DNA from 3 places in the Labrys methylaminiphilus subsp. lupini genome. Region 3 is predicted to be linked to each of the others. Evidence: predicted binding sites of a transcription regulator. Region 3 holds the regulator's gene; each other region holds the start of a gene.
The links. Region 3 encodes PhoB, which activates phosphate uptake and scavenging genes when phosphate is short. Its sites were predicted from a motif close to TGTCATNNANCTGTCAT; they were not measured.

Region 1 (8,112 bases), 1.0 Mb from region 3:
ATGATCGGCGTCTCGCCCTGCAAGAGCTCGAAGCCGGCCTTCTCCAGCCCGGCGCGAAAACGCCTGGTGTTGGCGAACAGCCTTTCGCGCAGATCATCGCCTGCTTGCGCCAGTTCGATCGCCTTCATCGAACCGGCCGCGACCGGCGGGGCCAGCGAATTGGAGAACAGATAGGGCCGTGCCCGCTGGCGCAAAAGATCGATGATCGGCTGGCTCGCGGCGACATAGCCACCCATGGCCCCACCAAGCGCCTTGCCCAGCGTGCCTGTGAGGATGTCGACCTTGTCCTCCACTCCGGCTCGGGCGGGCGTGCCGCGGCCCTCGGGACCGATGAAGCCGGTGGCATGGCAATCATCCACCATCACATTCGCCCCGTAGCGCCCGGCAAGATCGGTCAGGGTCTTCAGGTCGGCCAGATAGCCGTCCATCGAGAAGACGCCGTCGGTGGCGATAACGATGTGGCGGGCATTGTCCGCCCGAGCCGCCTGCAGCTGCACCTCGAGATCGTTCATGTCGCCATTGGCGAAGCGATAGCGCTTGGCTTTGCACAGGCGCACGCCATCGATGATCGAGGCATGGTTCAGGCTGTCGGAGACGATGGCGTCTTCGGCGCCGAGCAGCGGCTCGAAGACCCCGCCATTGGCATCGAAGCAGGCGGCGAAGAGAATTGCATCATCCTTGTTGAGATAGCGGGCGATGGTGCGCTCCAGCTCGCGATGCAGGGTCTGCGTGCCGCAGATGAAGCGCACCGAGGCCATGCCGAAGCCATGGCCGTCCATTGCCTGCTTGGCGGAGGCGATGATCTCGGGGTTGTCGGCCAGACCCAGATAATTGTTGGCGCATAGATTGAGCATCGGCCGACGCCCGGCTTCATTAGCCACCTCGATGCGGGCGCGCTGCGGGCCGGCGATCTCGCGCTCGCTCTTCCACAAGCCATCCTTGGCAATATCAGCCAGGGTGGATTTGACATGATCGACGAGCGACATCGGACGGCTCCTTGCACCTGTTCGGGTTCACAGGCCTAAGCCAAAACCGGCCGCGCTTCAAATGATGAGATCATGCCAAAAGCGGATGGCGCCCCGCTTCGGCTGGCTGCGAAGCGAGGCGCCATGATGGCAGGCGATGTCCTGCAATTATCGCCGGAATTCAGGGCAAGACGCTTCAGAAGGCTTTCGGCACATACATTTCCAACGGCACGGGATGGCGCACATAGTCCTCATGCCGCTCGCGCTCCGGCAGATTCACAGGCGGACGCTCCACCTCGCCATAGGGAATCTGGGTCAGCAGATGACTGATGCAGTTCAGGCGAGCGCGCTTCTTGTCAACAGCCTCGACCACCCACCAAGGTGCCTCCGGAATATGGGTGCGCTCCAACATCACTTCCTTGGCCCGGGTATAGTCTTCCCAACGCCGGCGGGATTCGACATCCATCGGGCTCAGCTTCCACTGCTTGAGCGGATCCTGGATGCGCATATTGAAGCGGAACTCCTGCTCCTCGTCGGTGATCGAGAACCAGTATTTCAGCACGAGGATGCCCGAGCGCACCAACATGCGCTCGAATTCGGGCACCGAGCGGAAGAATTCCTCATATTCGGCATCGGTGCAAAAGCCCATGACATGCTCGACGCCGGCCCGGTTGTACCAGCTGCGGTCGAACAGCACCATTTCGCCGCCGGCGGGCAAATGGGCGGCATAACGCTGGAAATACCATTGCGTACGCTCGCGCTCGTTTGGCGCTGGCAAGGCCGCGACACGGCAGATGCGTGGATTGAGGCGTTGGGTGATGCGCTTGATCACGCCGCCCTTGCCGGCTGAATCGCGCCCTTCGAAGATCACCACCACACGCAATTTGTGGTGCTGAATCCAGTCCTGCAGCCGCACCAGTTCGTGCTGCATGCGAAAAAGCTCGCGGAAATAAAGCCTGCGATCGAGCGTATCGCCGCCCTCTGCGTCGGGCACGCCTGTCAGGATACGATCCAGGCGCGCCTCCTCCAGCTCCAGTTCCAGTTCCTCGTCATAGCCGTCGGCGATCTCCTGCTGGATACGTTCGAGGTTGGCTCTGCTATCCGCTGGCGTGATCATGCGAATACTCCTTGCGCGAGGGGGCTGGTCCATGGTGCTGGATCGTCGTCCGGACGCATAAGCCCAGACTATGATGAAGCCCGTAGTGCAGGAATATTTCAGTTATGTGACATGGGCGATAGGCGCTTCTCGCAGAGTGCCTCAGCCTGCCTTCAGCCACTCCACCGCGCGATGGGCGATGGCCATCACCGGGGCATTGGTATTGCCGCTGACAATCTCTGGCATGACCGAGCAATCGAACACGCGGAGGCCTTCGATGCCGCGCACGCGCAACTGGGAATCGAGGACCGCCATCGGGTCATCGTCCCGGCCCATGCGCGCTGTACCAACCGGATGATAATTGGTCTTGACCATGCGCTTGCAATGGGCGTGCAGATCGGCATCGGAGACCTTATCGGCTCCGGGCAGCATTTCGTGGGAGATCTTCTCCTTGATCGGCGAGGCCGTGAGGAAGGAGCGGGCAAAACGCAGACCCGCTATCATCAGGCGGATATCCTCCGAATGTTTCAGGAAGCCCCCGTCGACGACCGGTGGCTCGAGCGGATCCGCCGAGCGCAGCTTCACCGTTCCCCGCGATTTCGGCCTGAGCAGGCAGGTGGTGAAGGTGACGCCGTCACAGGCGGCGACATCGGTGACGTCGCGGTCGAGATAGACGGTCGGCACACAATAGATCTTCAGGGAGGCGTCAGCCTCGGCATCGTCAGGATTGGTGAAGACGCAGGCCTCCACCCCCGTGGTCGTCACCGGCCCCTGCTTGCGCAAGAGATAGTCCAGGCCATTGCGGATCATGTTCCAGCCCTTGTCCTGACCGAAATAGCCATAGCGGCCGTTGGAGGCGGCGATCACCGGCACCTCGCAGTGATCCTGCAGATTCTCGCCCACGCCCGGCAGGTCCGCCTTCGGCTTGATGCCATGGCGCAGGAGCTGATCGGCCGGGCCGATGCCCGACAGCATCAGGAGCTGGGGGGTGACGTAGGTCCCGGCGGCGAGAATTACCGTGGCGGCGGACGCCCTGCGGGTTTGCCCCTCCTCGACATAGTCCACGCCGGTGCAGCGGTTACCCTCGATAACGAGGCGCGTCACGATCGCCTCCGTGGCGATGGTGAGGCGTTCATCGTCGCGCACCAGCGGCAGAAAGGCGTCCACTGCCGAGCAGCGGCGCTTGCGCACCGGATCCATGGTGCCCTGCATGAGGCCCACCCCGCGCTGGCGCCCGGAATTGAAGTCGGGATTGAGCGGTTCGCCCAATGACGGCAGCGCTTCGAGGAACGCCTTCGTCATCTCGCAGGTATAGAGCGGCCTGGTGACCTTGAGCGGACCGGTGGTGCCGTGCACCGGCGTGGCGAGGTCGGCGTTGCCCTCCATCGCGATGAAATGCGGGAGGATATCGGCATAGCGCCAGCCCTCCGCCCCATAGTTCTCCGCCCAATTGTCGTAATCACCAGGCTGGCCGCGCATATAGACCATGGCGTTGACAGAGGAACCGCCGCCGAGCACCCGCCCCTGCGGCACGATGGTGGCGCGCCCATCGAGCTGGGGCTGGCGCTCCATCCTGTGCATGGTGAGATAGGTGTCCTTGGCAAGATATTTCATATAGCCGGCGGGCATATGCATGATCGGGTTCATGCTCGCGGGGCCGGCTTCCAACATCAAGACGCGCTGGCCGAGATCGCGCACGAGCCGCATGGCGGTGACGCAGCCCGACGAGCCGCCGCCGACGATGATGGTGTCGTAAGTCATTGCAAATCCGAACCCGTGCCAATTGTCTGACGAGTTCGTTGTGTTTCACAACTTTGCGGGGAGCGCAAACAGATTAGACTGCCGGCGCCGCCCCTGCCCCTAGAACAAAGCGCGTTCGCGCACGAACGCCTGTTTGCTCTAGCTCTTTGTTTCGACGCGTCTTTGCGATTCTTGCCGATAACGTCAAATCTCAAAACGCTTTAGCGTGATCAGCACGATCTCGGGCGGCACGCCGAAGCGTACCGGCAGGCCGGTCATGCCGAGCCCCCCCGAGACGATGAGGTGGCGATCCTCCTCGATGACATGACCATAGGCAAATCGCTTGCCGAAGCGCGAGGGAACATGAAGCACCCCGACACCGGGCAGGACCACCTGTCCGCCATGGGTATGGCCGCAGACCGTCAGCGCGATACGATCGGGCACATCGACGAAGATATCCGGTTCATGCGCCAGCAGGATCGCCGGTGCGTCGTCGCCGATTTTGGCGAGAGTGCCCGGCAGATCATCCAGGCCGTAATTGCCGTCACCCAGGCCGAGCAGCCAGAACGGCCGCCCATCCTTGGTGAGGCGCAACGCCGCATTCTCCATCACCTGGATGCCATGGGCCTTGAAGGCACGGCGGACATTGTCGCCGTCATGCCAGCCGATATCGTGATTGCCGAGCACGGCATGCACGCCGAGCGGCGCGCGAAGGACGGAAAGCGCCCTGGCGCACTCCGACATCGGCACGAAGGAACCGACACCGAAGCGCCCCATGCCGGCCTCATAGTCGCCTGCCAGCAGCACGATGTCGGGCTTCAGGGCGTTGGTCGTCAACGCGATCTGCTCGATATGGGCGGGCGTCATCCAGGGATTGATGGCGTGGATGTCGGCGAGCACGGCAATGCGCAGCGTCGGGCCGCCCCTCCATTGGCGCGGCGCGGGCTGGTACTGCGTCGCCAATAGTCGCCGCGGCTCGACGCCGAAGGCATAGCCGCCGAACAAAAGAGGCGTAGCGAGGCCGGCCTTGAGGAGGAAATTACGTCTGGTGAGCATGCGGAACCGTGGGGTATTTCAACGAGCGGCCACATACTGACGCCTCTTTGTGGCGCTGCAGCAGCAGCGATATGCAGAAGCGATGGAAAGAAGGCGCATTCGTCGTGGGTGTGACGAGCGAAGTACGGGCCTATGACTACAGTCATAAACTCGTTACTCGGCTGTCGTTGCGAGCGTAGCGAAGCAATCCAGAAGCCGCGATTGCCATGTTTCTCGACCCCTGGATTGCTTCGCTTCGCTCGCAATGACGTAGGAAGATCGCCTGGAAATCAAGATTCCGACCGTAGTGCTATGCTGCTGGTGAACCTCCTGCCCCCAGCGTGATAATCACGATCTCCGGCGGCACGCCGAAGCGTACCGGCAGGCCGGTCATGCCCAAGCCACCGGAGACGACGAGATGACGATCGTCCTCGACGATATGGCCGTAGACAAAGCGCCTGCCATAGCGTGACGGCACGCCTCGCGAGCCATAGAAGGGGATGCGAACCTGCCCGCCATGGGTGTGCCCGCAGATGGTGAGGGCAACACGGCGTCCGCGGTCGAGCATCGGCAGTTCGGCAAAGATGTCCGGCTCATGGGCCAGGAGGATCGCCGGCGAGCCATCGCTCATTTGGGCCAGGGTGCCCGGCAGATCGTCAAGCCTCCTGAGATGGATTCCGCCCCATTGGTCGCCCAGGCCGAGCAGCCAGAAGCCCACGCCACCCTTTTCCAACCTGACCGCCTCATTCTCCAGCACGGGAATGTCGAAAGCGGCGAAAGCGCGCCGAACGTTGTCGCCGCCCCTGCCCCTCCGCCCCAGATCATGATTGCCGAGCACGGCATGCACACCCAAAGGCGCTCGAAGCAGCGAGAGCGCCTTGGCGCAGTCCTCCATAGAGACATAGGAGCCGATGCCAAAGAGCGGCATGCTGGCCTCGTAGTCACCGGCCAGCAGCACGATGTCCGGATCGAGTGCGTTGGTCGCCCGCGCAATGCGCTCGATATGAGAGGAACTCATCCACGGATTGATGGCATGGATATCCGCCAGCACGGCGATCCTGAGCATCGATCCGGCAGGCCAGCCCTCCGGCACGACCCGATAGCGGGTAACCACCAGGCGTTGAGGCTCGACGCCAAAAGCGTAGCCGCCGAAGAGGAACGGCGTTGCGAGACCTGCCTTGAGCAGGAAATGGCGTCGGGAGAGCATGGCGATCCATGGTTGCCTTCGGGAACGGCAACCATGGCCCACGCCTGTGATGCATCGATCGCATCGACATGCAGCGTCGAAGGAAAATCCGCGGAATCACCGCTCGTTGAAGATGCCGCTTTTCTGGGATCCCAGGCAAACATGTCTGCCTGGGAAGAGGCCCGGCGTCCTCGCCTTACTCGGCCGCGATGATGCTCGGCTTCACCTGGCCTGAGCGTTCCTTCTTGACGAGATCCGCCACCATGAAGGCAACCTCGATGGCCTGTTCGGCATTGAGGCGCGGATCGCAATGGGTGTGGTAGCGGTCGGCGAGATCGGCCTCGCTCACGGCGCGGGCGCCGCCGGTGCATTCGGTGACGTTCTTGCCGGTCATCTCAAGATGCAGGCCGCCGGCATAGGTGCCCTCGGCCTGGTGCACGGCAAAGAAGCTCTTGATCTCGCCGGTGATCTGGTCGAACGGCCGGGTCTTGTAGCCGTTCATCGCCTTCACCGTGTTGCCATGCATGGGGTCGCAGGACCACACCACCGAACGGCCCTCGCGCTTCACGGCGCGGATGAGCTCCGGCAGATGCTGCTCGACCTTGTCGTGACCGAAGCGCGCGATCAGGGTCAGGCGGCCCGGCTCGTTTTCGGGGTTGAGGATGTCGATCAGCTTGATCAGTTCGTCGGGCTTGAGCGAAGGGCCGCATTTCAGGCCGATCGGATTCTTGACTCCACGGAAGAACTCGATGTGCGCGTGGTCGAGCTGGCGCGTGCGATCGCCGATCCAGACGAAGTGGCCCGAAGTCGCGTAGGGATCACCCGAGGTGGAATCGATGCGCGTCATCGCCTGCTCATAGCCGAGCAGCAAGGCCTCGTGGCTGGTATAGAAATCGGTGATGCGCATCTCCGGATGAAGCTCCGGATCGATGCCGCAGGCGCGCATGAAGTCGAGCGTCTCGGTGATGCGCTCGGCCAGCGCCTGATATTTCGAACTCTGCGGCGAGTCCTTGACGAAGCCGAGCATCCATTGATGCACATGGGCGAGATTGGCATAGCCGCCGGTGGCGAAGGCACGCAGCAGGTTCAGCGTCGCCGCCGACTGGCGATAGGCTTCGAGCTGGCGGCGCGGATCTGGAATGCGGGCCTCGGCCGTGAATTCGGTGCCGTTGACGATGTCGCCGCGATAAACGGGCAGCTCGATCTCGCCGACCTTTTCGGTGGGCGCCGAGCGCGGCTTGGCGAACTGGCCGGCGATGCGGCCGACCTTCACCACTGGCGAGGAGCCGGCAAAGGTGAGCACCACCGCCATCTGCAGGAAGACGCGGAAGAAGTCGCGGATGTTGTCGGCGCCGTGCTCGGCGAAGCTTTCGGCACAGTCGCCCCCCTGGAGCAGGAAGGCCTCGCCGGCCGCAACCTTGGCGAGCTGGCGCTTGAGCTTGCGGGCCTCGCCGGCAAAGACGAGCGGCGGGAAGGTGGCGAGCGTGGCCTCGACGTCGTTGAGAGCCTTTTCGTCGGGATAGGCAGGCGACTGCTGAATCGGCCTGGAACGCCAGCTCTGCGGTGTCCAACGCTCGGACATGAGTATACTTCCTGTTCTCAGGGCGAACCGGCTATAGCCGCCCCGCACGACTACGATACTTTCACGAGGCCGGCGTTTTCCGGCGAAGGCCGGTTCTATACGCGCCCGGCAAATAGAAAACCAGCGTAAAGCCGCGGTTTTCAGTTCCATTTACGAAATCTTCGAGCAAATTTCGGCAGTTTCCGACAAATCGCAGGGCGTGTCCGATACCAAGCCGCGTCGAGATCGGCTTTTCTCGGGAAGCCCTACCCTCAACTCTCCCGCCCCGCCAGGATCTTGAGTGCTTTCAAGGTCTCCCGATTGAGCGTGCCCCTGGTCGTGCCGCTGTAGAGGCCGCGATCGACCAGGATCGACTGTACCTCCATGCGGGTATCCAGATTCCAGGCGCCCCAATGATCGGTGAGCTGGTTGAAGCTGTATTCGTTGCCGGCAGCGAGCGCCCGCATCAGCCACAACGCCGCCGCCTTGCCGTCGGCCGGAATGCCCGTGCCATTGGCATAGGCAAAGG
Region 2 (8,112 bases), 2.9 Mb from region 3:
TGCGAACCAGTCGGCGGAAATACCGTAGCCATTTGGTCGTTTCCATTCGTCGTTCAAAATTGGGGCGGGAGCCGCCCAAGGCGTTCTGCGATCTGACGGGACCCGGCAAGTTTCGCAAGGACGCTCCAGCCAATCCGTCGGATTGGCTTGGAAACAAAGACTTGGAGCAAGGCGCGTTCTCACATGAACACGCTTTGCTCCAACGAGCCCCGTTCGGCATCGAGAAAGTCGGGGATGAAAAGACGAGCCGCCTTTCCTATTCAAACACTTCCTTGGCCGCTTCCACGGGCTGCGGCTGTGGGCGCTCGATATTGGGCAGGAAGACGGTCAACAGCCCGATCATCGGCAGGAAGGAGCACACCTTGTAGACGAATTCGATGCTGGTCCAATCGGCCAGAACGCCGAGGGCTGCGGCACCGACGCCGCCCATGCCGAAGGCGAGGCCGAAGAACAGCCCGGCGATCATGCCGGTCTTGCCCGGCACCAACTCCTGCGCGAACACCACGATGGCGGAGAAGGCCGAGGACAGGATGAAGCCGATGATCACCGCCAGAACCGGGGTCCAGGTCAGGTTGGCATAGGGCAGGGCCAGGCTGAAGGGCAGTACGCCCAGGATCGAGACCCAGATCACATATTTGCGCCCGATGCGGTCGCCGATCGGTCCGCCGAGCAACGTGCCGGCGGCTGCAGCGAACAGGAAGATGAAGAGCTGCATCTGCACCGCTTCGGGCGACAGGCCGAAACGATCCTCGAGATAGAGCGTGTAATAGCTCGACAGCGAGGCCATGTAGAAGAATTTGGAGAAGACCAGCGCCAGCAGGACTACCAGCGAGGCGATGACACGGCCGCGCGACAGCGAGGCCACTGCCGGCACGGCCCTGGCCTTGGTGCCCGCCGTATGGCGCCGATAGGCAGCATACCAATTGCCGACATTCCACAGGATGAACATGGCGAGCAAGGCGATCACCGAGAAGATGGCGATCGAATGCTGGCCATAGGGCAACACGATGAAGGCGGCCAGCAGCGGCCCGATCGAGGTGCCGAGATTGCCGCCGACCTGGAAGACAGACTGGGCGAGGCCCGTCTTGCCACCGGAGGCCATGCGCGCCACCCGCGAGGATTCGGGGTGGAAGACGGATGAGCCGGTGCCGACCAGCATCGCGGCGATCAGGACCGTGGTGTAGTTCTGGGCATAGGCCAGAAGCACCAGGCCGACGAGGCTGAGGCCCATGCCGACGGTGAGCGAATAGGGCAGGGGGCGGCGATCGGTATAAAGGCCGACGAAGGGCTGCAGCAGCGACGCCGTGAGCTGGAAGGCCAGCGTGATCAGGCCGATCTGGGTGTAGCTGAGGGCATAGTTGTCGCGCAGCATCGGGTAGATCGAGGGAATCAACGACTGGATGGTGTCGTTGAGGCAATGCGAGACGCTGATCGCCATGAGAATCGAATAGGCCGTCCGCTCGGGGCTGAAAACACCTGAGGGGGGCAAGGTGGCTGCTTTGGCGTCCATACGTCAGTGCTAGACCCGCGGTGGCACGCGGGGTGCAAACGCAGGCTATCCCTTTGTTGCGGCACGAAAAATCGGCATCTTGGCGCACGCCAAGGCCGATCGGGCCTGGTTCCGCTGGGCTATGCGGTCGATGGGAAGAGATGCGGGAGCCGCCCGCTAAACCGTTTTAGCCGAATGTCATCAATCGGGGAATATCGAGACGCATCGTCAATTATAAAACTTCGTGATGATATTCATCACGCCAACGCAATGAAAGCGGCCAGGGCGCGGGAAAGAAATGGTTCAAGATGGAAGCCCGGTCCCTGAAAACAAAATCGCGATCCGGGATGGCCAGGATCGCGATCGGACTATCGATAGGAGGCATGCAAGCCCAAACCGGGGAGCGAGGTCAGATCGCCTCGTTCTCGGCGCTGGCGACGCGGTCGATATGGCCGCGATAGATACCCAGATCCAGCAGGTCGCGGTAGCTCAATTCGCGGCGCACGGTCGCGAGGCGACGGCGGTTGCGATAGGCGACGAGGCGGGTGGTGATGGCATTGATGAAAGCGACGGTCGTCACGGGAGTGGTTCCAAAAAAGAGTAGCTCACTTGCTGGCGTGTATATAGGCGAATCGTGGTGAAATTTGTGCAGAATCGCACGTGCAAAGCGGTATGCCGGTCATGCTATTTTCGCATGGTTTAGAGGGGGTTACCGCAGTGCGGTAGTGTGGCTGACGGCGCTGCATTCGATGCCTAAATCGCGTGCAGCCATGCGCCATGCCATACCCCGGTAGGTTTCTGTTCAGCCCTATGCTTTATTCCTCGGCGAGGGGGCGGGCCACAGGTGGCTCGCGATAGAGCCTGAGGCGTCTTGTGGTTGGGCGTAATCGCCAGAATCGTAAGGACGCATCGAACAGGAAGTGCGGGCAAAACGTCGTTTCCGTCGAAGCGCGTTCTGCTCTGGAGGATTGCATGCACAAAAGCTGGCTTGCGGCCTTGGCCGTTTCGATCCTGGTTCCTTTCGCGCCGGTCAAGGCCGATGAAACGATGGCGGGAACTTTCACGGCGCGAGAGGCCTGCGCGGCCCTCCAGTCCATCCGCAAGCAGACCAATCCCGGCAACGTCAAGCTCGTGCCCGCGCAGAGCTACAGGCTGCTTGCCGGCAACAAGCCCCAGCCGACCTTCTATCGCGTCGAGGTGGAGGATGCGCAGCCTGCGCAACGCTGGGTGCCGGTCTCCTGCGGTGAGGTGAAAGCGGCGGACGGCAGTGCGATCGCGCCCGGCGCAGCCAAAACCGGTCCGGTAACGTCGGCGGGTGGGGCTTCCTATGTCTTCGCCATCAGCTGGCAGGCCGCCTTTTGCGAGGGGCTGCCCGAAAAGACCGAGTGTCGCACGCAAACCGTCGACCGCTATGACGCAAGCCATTTCACCCTGCACGGCCTCTGGCCGCAGCCGCGCGGCAATGCCTATTGCGGTGTGGCGCAACGCGATGTCGAGGCCGACAAGGCGCATCGCTGGGAGGATCTGCCGGCGCCTCAGCTCGAACCAGCGACGCTTACCGCCCTGGAGAAGGCCATGCCCGGCACGGCCTCCTTCCTCGATCGCCACGAATGGATTGAGCATGGCACCTGCTTCTTCGAGAAATCGGCCGACGCCTATTTCCGCCGTTCGGTGGCCTTGATCGGCGAGATCAACGCCTCACCGGTGCAAAAGCTCTTCGCCGACAATATCGGCAAGGAAATCGATACCGGCGAGATCCGTAGCGCCTTCGACCAGGGCTTCGGTGCGGGTGCCGGCGAGCGGGTGCGTTTCGCCTGCAAGCGGGCCGGCAACCGGCGAATCATCGTGGAGATGACCATCGGCCTACGCGGCGAGGTCAAGGATGGTGCCAAGCTCACCGATCTGATCGCCGCTGCCTCGCCGACTGATCAGGGTTGCAAGTCGGGCATTGTCGATCCTGTTGGACTGCAGTGAGGGACGGCCTTGGAGACCTCACTTTATCTGCCCATCAAGACCTTCCTGGAATCGCTTGATTTCGCGGTAAAGGGCGAGATCGGCCGCTGTGATGTCCTTGCCCTGCGCGAGGGCGACCCGCCGGTGGTGGTGATCTGCGAACTCAAGCAGAGCTTCAACCTGGAACTGGTGCTGCAGGGCGTCGACCGGGCCGGGGCCTGCGACGAGGTCTGGCTGGCAGCCCGTCTCTCCGCCCGGGGCAAGGGGCGGGAAAGCGACTCCCGCTTCCGCAATCTCTGCCGGCGGCTTGGCTTCGGCCTGCTGGGCGTGTCCGAGCGTGACGAGGTGCAGATCATCGTTACGCCCGAGGCGCCGTTCCCGCGCCGCGACCCCAAGCGCCGCTCCCGTCTCCTGAGGGAGCATCGCAAGCGCCAGGGCGATCCCGTCCTCGGAGGCTCCACCCGCACGCCGCAGATGACGGCCTATCGCCAGCAGGCGCTTGCCTGCGCCGCTGCCCTGGTCATGGCGCCGCAGCGTCGGCGCGACCTTACCAAATCGGTGCCCGATGCTCCGAGAATCCTGAAAGGCAATGTCTATGGCTGGTTCGAACGGGTCGAGAAAGGCATTTACGGCCTGACGCCTGCGGGCCGGGAAGCGCTGGAGCGCTGGCCGCAGGCGTAAGGGTGGAGACCCATCGGGGGAAGGGCGTATCTCCCTTATACATAGGGCGTGAAGATGTCCGGCCGTCGCGGCAGCAGGCGGCGGAAATAGGCCCGGCCTTCCTCGGAAATGGCATTGGATCCGGTAAAGAAGCTGTCGGGCATGTGACGCGTGCGCCCGGCAACCTGGTCGAGGGATACGATGCGCGGCGCGGTGTGCTTGCCGTCATAATGCAGCACCACCGACCCGGAGCCCGTGAAGGCACTCTGCGCCGCAAAGGCGCCCGCCTCGAAGGCTTCTTTCGCATCGGTCTCGTCGATGATGCCGAGATAGCCGCGCGGCAGGTAACCCAGCGTGTCGACACGGGCGCGGGCCTTGGGAAAGCGCTGCTTGAGGGCCTTCTGGATCTCGATACCGAGATCGCCACCGGTGAGTTGCACATTGCCATGGGCGTCGCGCTCGACCGTGCCGGCGGCGAGCGCCTCGGCCAGCGGCCGCCCGGTTTCGTCCTGCACGCCTTCCGACATCGATACGATGCAGCGGCCGACGCGGGTGTAGACGGCATCGACGTCGTTGAGGAATTGCTCGACAGAGAAGGACTTTTCCGGCGTGTAGATCAGGTGGGGGGCCTCCTCCGGCGCCTGCTGCCAGCCGGCCGCAGCGGCACTGAGGAAGCCGGCATGGCGGCCCATGACGATGGCGACATAAATGCCCGGCATCGCCCGGAAATCGAGATCCATGCTGACGAAGGCATTGGCGACGAAGGCCGCCGCCGAGATGAAGCCCGGCACATGGTCGTTCTCCATCAGGTCGTTGTCGATCGTCTTGGGGGCATGCACGAAGCTGCAGGAGCCGGTCGATTGCTGGCGCAGGAGGTCAAGCGTGCCGGCGGTGTCGTTGCCACCGATATAGATGAAGCCGCGGGCATCGAGCTTTTCCAGCGCCTGCAGGATGGTCTGGCAATAGGCCGGATCGGGCTTGTCGCGTGTCGAGCCGAGCCCCGAATTGGGCGTGCGGGCCAGGCGTTCGAGATCGGTTTCGGAGAGCGCCGTAAGATCGACTAGATCGCCGCGCGTCAGGCCCCGCACGCCATGACGGGCGCCTAGGATGCGCAGCGACGGGTCGTGCCGGCGGGCGGCGACGACGGCGCCGGCGAGGGTCTGGTTGATCACGGCGGTGGGGCCGCCCCCTTGGGCGATGACGATCGACGGCATGGAGCCTCCCTGGGCAGAATTTCCCGATATTGCCTACGAATGGGCAATATCGGGAAATTCTTCAAGCGTTTGAAATCCTGCAGCTTCCTCCTGACCAAGCCCGTGGCTCGATCAGGAGGAAGCTGCCTGACGCTCTGGTGTCCAGTTGCTTAGCCTCGAAACAGCCGGGCGGCAACGAGCGACTTGCCGATGGGATCAGAAAGCTGGCGATCGTTGCGAAGGCGGAAAACGGTGTTCCGTTCACGCTATCGACAGGCGCGTGCGCGGCCAGCTTGTTCCATTGTCATAATTGCTTCATTGTTCCGTCACGGAAGCGCTAACCATCCGGCCGTAAACAACGCCGTCCTTTTCAAGAAGCGGCGCACCGTGAGGGAGTATCATCCATGAAATTGAGCGTTCTGGCTTCGGCCACGGTTCTGTTTGCCGGTGTATCCACCGGGGCCCTGGCAGCCACCGACATACAATGGTGGCACGCGATGACGGGTGCCAATAATGATCGCATCGTCAAGCTGGCCAATGATTTCAATGCCAGCCAGAGCGACTACCGCATCGTTCCCGCCTATAAGGGCTCCTATGCCGATACCATGAATGCCGGCATCGCCGCGTTCCGGGCTGGTAATGCGCCTGATATCCTGCAGGTCTTCGAAGTCGGTACGGCAACCATGATGGCCGCCAAGGGCGCTGTCAAGCCCGTCTACCAGTTGATGAAGGACGCAAACGAACCCTTCGACCAGAAGTCCTATCTGCCCGCCGTGACCGGCTATTATTCCAATGCCAAGGGCGAGATGCTGTCCTTCCCCTTCAATTCCTCGACCATGGTGATGTGGGTCAACGAGGATGCCTTGAAGAAGGCCAATCTCGCGGCCGCGCCCAAGACCTGGCCTGAGGCCTTCGAGGCGGCCAAGAAGCTGAAGGCAGCCGGCTATGCCACTTGCGGCATTTCGACGGGCTGGACAACCTGGGCCAACATCGAGGAACTGTCGGCCTGGCACAACGTACCGCTCTCGACCAAGGCCAACGGCCTCGATGGCTTCGATACCGAGTTGAAGATCAACAATCCGCTGGTGGTCAAGCATCTGGAGAATCTGATCGAGGCCCAGAAGGACAAGACCTTCGACTATTCCGGCCGTACCAACCAGGGCGAGGGGCGCTTCACGTCGGGCGAATGCCCGTTGTTCCTGACTTCGTCGGCTTTCCTGGGCAACGTCAAGGCCAACGCCAAGTTCAAATATTCGGTGGCGCCGATGCCTTATTATCCCGATGTGCAGGGAGCTCCGCAGAATTCGATCATTGGCGGAGCCTCGCTATGGGTGATGGGCGGCAAGTCGGACGAGGCCTACAAGGGCGTCGCCAAGTTCCTGACCTACCTGTCCAAGCCCGATGTGCAGGCCTGGTGGGCCCAGGAGACCGGCTATCTGCCGATCACCCCGGCCGCCTATGAGCTCTCCAAGAAACAGGGCTTCTACGCCAAGGATCCCAACAGCGAAGTCGCCGTGCTGGAGCTGACCAACAAGGCGCCGACGGAAAATTCGCGCGGGCTTCGCCTCGGCAATCTTGCCCAGATCCGCGATGTCTGGGCCGAGGAGATCGAACAGGCCCTGGCCGGCAAGAAATCGGCCCAGGCTGCCATGGACGATGCCGTTCGTCGCGGCGATGCGATGCTGAAGACCTTCGCCCGTACGGCCGGACGGTAAGGGGGGCGTAAAAGCCTCAGCGAAAAGATGCCAAGCTTTGTCATGCCCGGGCTTGACCCGGGCATCCAGTCCAACACCCCCACCGCCTGGACATGGGCGCTGGATTGCCGGGTCAAGCCCGGCAATGACAAAGGTCGAGAGCATTAGAGCATCGTGCCGACAAGGGGCTGCCGGTTTTCGGCAGTAGCGATGCGGCCCATTAGGATCGCCCATGGAAAAACGCTCCGTCTTCTCCGGCAAGACCCTTCCCTGGCTGTTGCTGGCGCCGCAATTGGCGATCACGCTGATCTTCTTCTACTGGCCGGTGGTGCAGGCGATCCGCCAGTCCTTCTTCCTCGAGGACACTTTCGGGACCGTTTCGGAATTCGTCTGGTTCGAGAACTACCAGCTGTTGTTCGCCCAGCCGGAATATTACCAGGCGGTGGGCGTCACCATGGTCTTCGCCATTCTGGTCGCTGTGCTCTCGCTCGGCCTCGCGCTGATCCTGGCTGTGCAGGCCGACAAGAAGATCAAGGGCGCCTCCTTCTACCGTACCATGCTGGTCTGGCCCTATGCGGTAGCGCCGGCTGTGGCCGGCGTGCTCTGGCTCTTCATGTTCCAGCCCTCGCTCGGCCTAGTGGCGCGCGGCCTTGGCCAAATCGGCGTGGCCTGGAACCCGTTGCTCGACGGCCAGCACGCCATGATCCTGGTCGTGCTGGCGGCGACCTGGAAGCAGATTTCCTACAATTTCCTGTTCTTCCTGGCGGGGTTGCAGTCGATCCCCAAATCGCTGATCGAGGCGGCCGCCATCGACGGCGCACGCCCGGCGCGCCGATTCTGGACCATCATCCTGCCGATGCTCTCGCCGACGACCTTCTTCCTTCTGGTGATCAATATCGTCTACGTCTTCTTCGACACGTTCGGCATCATCGACGCGGTGACGCATGGTGGCCCGGCCGCGGCGACCACCACCATGGTATTCAAGGTATTCAATGACGGCCAGCTTGGCGGCGATCTCGGCGGCTCGGCGGCACAGTCGGTGATCCTGCTGATCCTGGTGATCGCGATGACGACCCTGCAGTTCCGCTTCATCGAGAAGAAGGTGACCTATTGATGCCCCGTT
Region 3 (8,112 bases):
GGTCAAGGACCGCCTGCACGCCTCTGCGCTCGGCATGTCCGGTGGCCAGCAGCAGCGCCTGTGCATCGCCCGCACCATCGCGGTGAAGCCCGAAGTCGTGCTGCTGGACGAGCCGACCTCCGCGCTCGATCCGATCTCGACCGCCAAGATCGAGGAACTGATCGACGAATTGAAGCGGGACTTCACCATCGTCATCGTCACGCACAATATGCAGCAGGCGGCGCGTTGCGCGGATGTGACGGCCTTCTTCTATCTGGGTGACCTCATCGAGGTCGGCCAGACCAACAAGATGTTCACCACCCCGAACGACAGCCGTACACAGGATTACATCACCGGCCGCTTCGGCTGATCCCTCGGCCAGCGTCGAATTCATTTGGAGGCGGCATGTCCGACCACATCGTTACATCCTTCGATCAGGAATTGCGCGAATTGCGCAACATGATCGCCGAAATGGGTGGCTATGCAGAGAAGAGCGTAGCCGACAGCGTCGAAGCCCTGCTCAAGCGCGACACCCAGCGCGCCAAGGCCGTGATCGAGCTCGATCTGGCGATCGACAAGCTCCAGCGCCAGGTCGAGGACCGGGCTATCCTGGTCATCGCCAAGCGCCAGCCACTGGCACTCGACCTGCGCGAAATCGTCTCGGCCCTGCGGGTGGCCAACGATCTCGAACGCATCGGCGACCTCGGCAAGAACGTCGCCAAGCGCGTGGTCGCCATCCACAGCCATGCGCAGCCGGCCCAGCTCTTCGGCGGTTTCGATCATATGGCTGACCTGGTGCTCGAGCAGCTCAAGCAGGTCCTCGACGCCTTCGCCCAGCGCAATGTCGAAGAAGCGCTCTCGGTCTGGAGTTCGGACGGCGAGATCGATGCGATGTACACCTCGCTGTTCCGCGAATTGCTGACCTACATGATGGAAGATCCGCGCAATATCGGCTTCTGCACCCATCTGCTGTTCTGCGCCAAGAACATCGAGCGCATCGGCGACCATGCCACCAACATCGCCGAGACGGTGCATTACCTGGTGACCGGTGAATCGCCGGCCGGCGAGCGGCCCAAGGCGGACAACAGCACCGATCTCGTCGACCTTCCTGTGCCGGCTAAGTAACAAGGGATAGGCCATGCCTCCCAAGGTTCTGATCGTCGAGGACGAAGAAGCATTGACCCTGCTGCTGCGCTACAATCTCGAAGCCGAAGGCTATGAGGTCGACAGTGTGGCGCGCGGTGACGATGCCGAGATCCGCCTGCGCGAAAGCGTGCCGGATCTGGTATTGCTGGACTGGATGCTGCCGGGGTTGTCGGGTATCGAATTGTGCCGGCGCATCCGCATGCGGCCGGAAACCGAGCGCCTGCCCGTGATCATGCTCACGGCGCGTGGCGAGGAAACCGAGCGTGTGCGGGGTCTGGCCACCGGCGCCGACGATTATGTCGTCAAGCCCTTCTCCGTGCCGGAACTCTCGGCCCGCGTCCGCGCTCTGCTGCGTCGGGCCAAGCCCGATCACGTCGCCTCCCTGCTCAAGGCCGGTGACATTTCCCTCGACCGCGAGACCAAGCGCGTTCATCGCGGCAATCGCGAGATCCGCCTCGGCCCGACCGAATTCCGCCTGCTCGAATTCCTGATGCAGGCGCCGGGACGCGTGTTCGCACGCGAGCAATTGCTCGACAGCGTCTGGGGCCGCGACGTCTACATCGACGAGCGCACGGTCGACGTGCATGTCGGGCGACTGCGCAAGGCGATGAACCGCACGCGCGAGATCGACCCGATCCGCACGGTTCGCGGCGCCGGCTATTCCTTCGACGAGACCTTCGCCAAGCAGGCCTAGGACGGATATTTCATCGCCCGACACCAAGGCCGGCGGCTCGCCGCCGGCCTTGTCGCATCACGTACCCGGTACTCGCCCGATCTAGGCGATTTCAGAGGCTTGCGATAAGACGACTTGCCAAAGAAAATGCCGGGGTTGCCATGATCCGTTCCTTGCTCGTCGCGTCGCTTTTGACTGCCAGTTCGTTGGCGCTGCTTCCCAGCGATGCCGCAGCGGCCAAGCTCAAGAAAACCTTGTGTTCGGGCGAGTTCGGTACCGGCTCCGGCTTGGCGGGCTCCTATATCGGCAAGGATTGCTTCATCGCAGCCGACAGCGACATGCAGGAGCAGGTCGCCGGTATCTGCAAGGAAGGCTCGCGATGCGAGGTCGAGGCCATGGTGGAGGTCGCACCCGATGGCAGCAGGCAGATCAGGACCGTCTTGTCCGTCAGGCAGGCCGGACGCGCGCCCGCCACGCGCATGTCCTATGCCCAGAAGGCGGGCAACTATGCCGACGGCATCTATGCCTTGCAGGACGATGGCTGCGACAAGCAGGGGGCGACGCCAGGCAACCGGGTTTCCGTGCAGCTTCTACGGGCAGCCGGTCCTGCCATCCAGCTCTACGGCAAATATTGCGCGGTCATCGAGGCCGATGGCGAGGAGCCTTCCAGCGCCAAGTTCCAGGCGACGCTGCAGCTTCGATGCGGCAGCTCGCCGGCGCAGGACCAGGCCCTGCGAAGCGGCCGCTCCGGCACGGCGGAAACCATCGTGATGACCCCCGCCCCCGAGCGGCAGCTGTGGCTCGATGAAGACACATTGATCCGTTGCCCGATCAAGCGCGCCTATACACCGCAATGGTGGATCGAGGCCCCGCCCTTCAATGGCCGCTATCCCCAATAGCTTCTGCAGGCGCCGATATCAGCCCAGAGCCGCCAGGCGCCCTTGCAGATAACGGCGGATGACGGGATCACTCTCCAGCCCGATCGCCCGCGAATAGGCGTTGCGGGCCTCCTCCTGCCTTGCGGCGCGGGCCAGCAAGTCCGCGCGTGCAGCCCAATAAGGCTGGTAATCGGCGATCCGCCTGTCGCTGGCGACCTCGTCGAGCCCGGCCAATCCGGCTTGCGGTCCCGCAAGACGGGCGAGCGCCACGGCTCTGTTGATGGCAGCGACGGGGGACGCGGTCAGTAGTACCAAGGCCTCATACAGCGTGACGATCGCGGCCCAGTCCGTCGTCGCGCAGATGCGCCTATTGGCATGGGCCGATTGCAGCGCGGCTTCGAGCTGATAGCGACCGATCTGTCGCGCCTGCCCGGCCCTGGCGAGCAAAGCCTCAGCCTCCTCGATCAGGGCGGCATCCCAACGCGTGGTATCCTGCTGTTCCAACGGGATATAGTCGCCGACCGGGCTACGGCGTGCAGCCCGCCTCGCCTCGGCATGCAGCATCAGGGCCAGCAGGCCGAGCACTTCCGGCTCGCCGGGCAGGAGCGAGACCAGCAACCGGCCGAGCCAGATGCCTTCCACCGACAGATTGCGCTCGCGGGCCTGCGCCCCTTCGGGATCGGCCCAGCCCTCGGCATAGACGGCATAGACGGCCTCCAGTACCGCTTCGAGACGACCGGGCAACTCGTCGGGTTCCGGGATCCGGAAGGGGATGGCGGCCTGCTTGATCTTGAGCTTGGCCCGCACCAATCTCTGGCTCATCGCCGCAGGTGAAACCAGGAAGGCGCTGGCGATCGCGCCGGCGTCGAACCCCAATATCGTCTGCAGGATCAAGGGCGCGCGCACGGCGGCATCGAGCGAGGGATGAGCACAAGCGAACATCAGGCGCAGGCGCTCATCGGGAATGACAGGCTGTTCGGCCTGCTCGGAGGCGAGGGCCTCGACATGGCGGATGACCTCGTCCGCCTTTTCGCCGCGCAGCTTGGCGCGGCGGGCCGCGTCGATCTGCCGGCGCCGGGCCGCGGTCAGGAGCCAGGCTTCGGGATTGGCGGGCACACTGCCCGCCGGCCAATGTTCCAAAGCCGCCGCAAAGGCGTCGGCCAGGGCGTCCTCCGCCCCCGCAATGTCGCCCGAACGTGCCGCGAGAAGGGCGACGAGCCTGCCATAGCTGCGTCGCGCGACGATTTCGGCAAGTTCGACGGCGGGGGCGGAAGGCACCGGATCGGCTCGCTTGGTTCAATAATCCTTGGGGTCCCACACCGGCCGGACCTCGATGGTACCGATGGCTGCACTCGGGCAACGCGCAGCCCAGCCGATCGCGGCATCCAGGTCCGGCACATCGATGATGTAGAAACCGCCGAGTTGTTCCCTGGTGTCGGCGAAGGGGCCGTTGAGCACCTGGGTCTTGCCGTCGGCGAGGCGCACGGTCGTCGCCGCAGACGTGGGGCGCAGACGGCTCCACGGGCCGAGAGCACCGGCCGATCTGAGGGCCTCCGTATAGGCCTGATAGGCGGCCAGCACAGCCTGCTTATTGGCGGGGTCCACCTTCAGCATGGCTTCCTCGTTGCTGTAGATCAGAATCGCGAACTGCATGGGTCTCTCCTGTCTCCGCCGGCGCATGATGCGCCGACATGACAATGACGCGCCATCCCGTTCGCTTTCGACAGCAGGACGAAAATTATGCGCTCGCCTTGGTGAGTTGCTCGATCTCGCCCGAACCCAGATTGAGTTCGGTCGCCTTGATCAGGTCCCCAAGTTGCTCGACGCTGGTGGCGCTGGCGATCGGAGCGACGATGCCGGGCCTTGCGATAAGCCAGGCGATGGCGACCTGGGCCGGTGTGGCGCTCTTGGCCTCGGCTACCGCATCGAGAGCGGCCAGGATGCGCAGGCCCCGCTCGTTGAGATAATTGGCCATCTCGCCGCCACGCGCGTTGCTCTTGGCGAAATCGGCCTCGCTGCGATATTTGCCGGAGAGGAACCCCCTCGCCAGCGAGAAATAGCTGGTCACGCCGATCTCGTTCTTGAGACAGAACGCCTCGAGCTCGTTCTCATAGCCGGCGCGGTCATAGAGATTGTAGTGCGTCTGCAGATTCTCGAAACGCGGCCACATCTCCTTGGTGCTGATAGCCAGCGCCTTGAACATCGTGTTGGCACTATGATTGGAATTGCCGATCACGCGCACCTTGCCGGCCTTGATCAACTCGTCATAGGCGGAGAGCGTTTCTTCCAGATCCACCTCCGGATCCTCCCAATGGGAGAGGTAGAGGTCGATGTAATCGGTTTGCAGGCGCCGCAGGGAATCCTCGGCCGCCTTGAGGATATAGTCGCGCGACAGGCCCTTCTTGCCGGGCCCCATTTCCGAGCCGACCTTGGTGGTGAGCACGATGTCGGCGCGATTGCCGCGGGCCTTCATCCATTTGCCGATGATGGCTTCAGACTCACCGCCCTGATTGCCGGGAACCCAGGCCGAATAGACATCCGCCGTGTCGATCAGGTTGAAGCCGCCCCCAACGAAAGCATCGAGGACAGCGAAGGAGGCTTTCTCATCCGCGCTCCAGCCGAAGACATTGCCGCCCAGGCCCAACGGAGCAACCGAAAGATCAGACCGCCCAATCGCACGTTTTTCCATAAATGCTCTCCATGATCATGACAAAATATGGACCTGACCGGCACGAAAGCGTGCCGGCTCGGCCTCCAGGGCCGCAGGGAACTCAAATCGAATAGGTCAGTTCCTGTTCCCCGCCACCTGCCCGACGCATCTCTTCCACCGACATGTTGTCGAGCAGGTCGGAAGAAAGGTCCCGCACACGCCGCATCAAAAGGCGTACGGTGCAACCTGGAACATCCGGGCAGTCGAGGCAAGGCTGATAAGCGGTGTGGCTGGCGCAGGCGATCGGCGCGAGCGGACCGTCGAGGACCCGGATGGCATTGCCGACGCTGATCTGGCTGGCCTCGCGGGCCAGCATATAGCCACCGCCCTTGCCTTTCTTGGAGCGCACGATGCCGGCCACGCGCAACTCACCCAGGATCGCATCGAGAAACTTCTTGGGAATGCGGTTTGCCTCGGCGATTTCCTGGCTTTGCGCCGTCTCGCCGGCCGGCAGGCCGGCCAGATGCGCCAGCGCCTTGAGACCATATTTGCCCTTGTTCGTCAGCATCGCCCTGATTGCTCCGCGTGACAGAAGTCTATCCTGTCTATCACGAATATAGGGATTATCGATCGAATCGGAAGGTCTACCCCAACGAAGGAGGGGCTCGAAACCAAGGCGCATGTGGAAAGAAAGATGCAGGCGAGGACGCCCGTGATCGCAAAGAAGGATCTCAGCTCATCTCAGGCAAGGTCTTGGGCCTGCCCGGCGGTTCGGGAGAGAGATCCTCGTATAGCCCCTGGGCCTCACTGGCAGGCCCCCGGCGCTCACCGAGCGCGAGAATGCGATAGACCCTGACGGTACGCTCCAGCGCGATGGTCAGAACATCCTCGGGCTTGACCGCCTTGGCAGGCGTATCAATTCGGGTGCCGTTGAGGCGGACATGACCGTCCGCCACCAATTTTGCTGCCAGAGAGCGTGTCTTCACGACACGCGCATGCCAGAGCCATTTATCGATCCGAAGACGATCCTGGCTGCCGGCCTGGTCCATAGGTCAGGTTCCTCGAATCCGGTTCCTTGAATCCGATTCTTGGGATCAGCTCTTGTCCGACTTGCCGCCCTGCATCTGCTCCTTCAAGGCAAGGAGCTTGGCGAAGGGCGAGTTCGGATCCGGGGCGCGATTGGACTCGCGTCCCTGCGGCTTGGAGTCGCTCGACCAGTTGCGCGGACGCTCACCACCCCGATCCTGGCGATCGGGACGCGGGCCGCGATCGGGACGAGGGCCACGATCGGGACGGGCATCGCCCTGGCGGCGCCCTCCTTCTCCGGCCGGCTTGCGATCTCCGGGCCGGTTTTCTTCGCGCGGCCGGCCATTGCCGCGATCATCGCGACGCGGCCGTTCGAAGCGATTTGGCCGTTCGCCTTGCCGGGCCTCCGCCCCCTCAGCCGGCGCGGCCGGCGCCGCTCCGTCCACGGGCGCGGGGCGGCCGCGGCGGAAGCCGCCGCCGGCCTCCGGCTTGCGCTCCCCGCCCGGCTGGCGGTTGCCGTGCTGGGGGCGGCCTTGATGATGCGGGCGCTGATGACGCTCGAAGCGCGCCGGACGCCAGACCTCGATCTCCGGCACTTCCTCCACGCCTGCCGCGACGGTAGGCGTCTCGGAGGCAGGTGCCTCGGAGGAGGCTTCGACGGTGGCTGCAGCTTCACCGGTGGCAATCTCGGCGCTTTCGCTCGGTTCCGCGGGCGTCTCCGGAGCCACAGCTTCGTCTGCCGGCGCTTCGTCGACTTGAGTTGCCTCGACTTGAGCTTCTTCGACTTGGACTTCCTCGGCCTGAGTCTCCTCAGCCTGAATGTCCTCCGCCTGGGCTTCCTCCGCTGGCGCCTCGATGCCGGGCATCGCCTCGACCGGCGTTTCGTTCGCCGTCTCCCCGGCAGCCTCGGCGACTTCCTCGAAGCTGTGCTCATGTGGCGGCGAGCCGATCGCCTCCATGGCATCGATCTCGGCCGGGCTCGGCGTGGCCTCCTGGCTTGATTCGGCCGCCTCCGCCCCATTCGCCGCGTCAGAGGCGGCAGCCTCGACAGGGGCTGCAGGCTCGGTCGGCGCAGGCAGCCTGATCTCGTGGGTGATCGCCGGCCCCTTGCGCTTTTCGGAGCGATAGCCCAGGCCCCGCAGGATCGAGGCGAAGTCTTCGCCCGAGCAGCCGACCAGCGAGGTCATCTGCACGGTCGCAATGAAGCTGTCGCCATCGGCAGCGCCGGCCGGCGGCTGGCCTACCGTGGTGCCTGGACGATAGGCAATCGCCGGGCGAATGAGATCGGCAAGGCGTTCGAGAATGTCGACCCGCACCGCCCGCTCACCGCAGACGCGATAGCCGACAAGGCGATAAAGTCCCTTGTCGATGCTCTTGTCGGCCGGCATCGAGGTCCGGCCGGATGCCGCCAGATGCGGGATCTCGTCGAGCCCCTTCTGGTCGAGGCCACCATGGGTGAGAGCCCAGAGCTGCGCCGCGAGCGCGCGGGGCGCCGGTTTCATCAGCATCGGCAGATAGATGTGATAGGCGCCGAAGCGCACGCCATGCTTGCGCAGCGAAGCACGCTGGTTCTGGTCGAGCTGCTTGAGGTCCTCGGCCACTTTGGAGCGGTCGAGCACGCCCAGCGCCTCGACGAGCTGGAAGGCGATTCCCTTGGCCAGGCCCTGCAGATCTTCGGCCTTGTCCAGCAGCAGCAGCGGCCCGAGCAGGCGGGTAATATGGTTGCCGATCCAGATGTCGAGCCGCGTCTGCACGGAATC

Region 1: a site for PhoB is predicted at 2,178-2,194, ahead of ppk2 (polyphosphate kinase 2). Genes of this name have one in related genera too.
Region 2: a site for PhoB is predicted at 5,598-5,614, ahead of ugpB (sn-glycerol-3-phosphate ABC transporter substrate-binding protein UgpB). Genes of this name have one in related genera too.

What each region holds. Positions count from the first base shown of each region.
Region 1 is NZ_JBMDIH010000001.1:2,692,893-2,701,004, forward strand. It holds gene ACN6KF_RS12680 (glycine C-acetyltransferase) at 1-986, opposite strand, end outside; gene ppk2 (polyphosphate kinase 2) at 1,162-2,082, opposite strand; gene ACN6KF_RS12690 (GMC family oxidoreductase) at 2,224-3,822, opposite strand; gene ACN6KF_RS12695 (metallophosphoesterase) at 4,006-4,857, opposite strand; gene ACN6KF_RS12700 (metallophosphoesterase) at 5,147-6,043, opposite strand; gene ACN6KF_RS12705 (class II 3-deoxy-7-phosphoheptulonate synthase) at 6,219-7,604, opposite strand; gene ACN6KF_RS12710 (tetratricopeptide repeat protein) at 7,856-8,112, opposite strand, start outside.
Region 2 is NZ_JBMDIH010000001.1:801,758-809,869, forward strand. It holds gene ACN6KF_RS03690 (MATE family efflux transporter) at 1-32, opposite strand, end outside; gene ACN6KF_RS03695 (MFS transporter) at 257-1,510, opposite strand; gene ACN6KF_RS03700 (hypothetical protein) at 1,899-2,069, opposite strand; gene ACN6KF_RS03705 (ribonuclease T2 family protein) at 2,462-3,463, shown strand; gene ACN6KF_RS03710 (DUF2161 domain-containing phosphodiesterase) at 3,473-4,123, shown strand; gene ACN6KF_RS03715 (diphosphate--fructose-6-phosphate 1-phosphotransferase) at 4,159-5,316, opposite strand; gene ugpB (sn-glycerol-3-phosphate ABC transporter substrate-binding protein UgpB) at 5,700-7,010, shown strand; gene ugpA (sn-glycerol-3-phosphate ABC transporter permease UgpA) at 7,222-8,103, shown strand.
Region 3 is NZ_JBMDIH010000001.1:3,724,729-3,732,840, forward strand. It holds gene pstB (phosphate ABC transporter ATP-binding protein PstB) at 1-349, shown strand, start outside; gene phoU (phosphate signaling complex protein PhoU) at 385-1,104, shown strand; gene phoB (phosphate regulon transcriptional regulator PhoB) at 1,118-1,819, shown strand; gene ACN6KF_RS17645 (hypothetical protein) at 1,960-2,697, shown strand; gene ACN6KF_RS17650 (RNA polymerase sigma factor) at 2,716-3,954, opposite strand; gene ACN6KF_RS17655 (YciI family protein) at 3,973-4,329, opposite strand; gene ACN6KF_RS17660 (aldo/keto reductase) at 4,415-5,365, opposite strand; gene ACN6KF_RS17665 (RrF2 family transcriptional regulator) at 5,448-5,894, opposite strand; gene ACN6KF_RS17670 (RNA-binding S4 domain-containing protein) at 6,058-6,375, opposite strand; gene ACN6KF_RS17675 (helicase-related protein) at 6,421-8,112, opposite strand, start outside.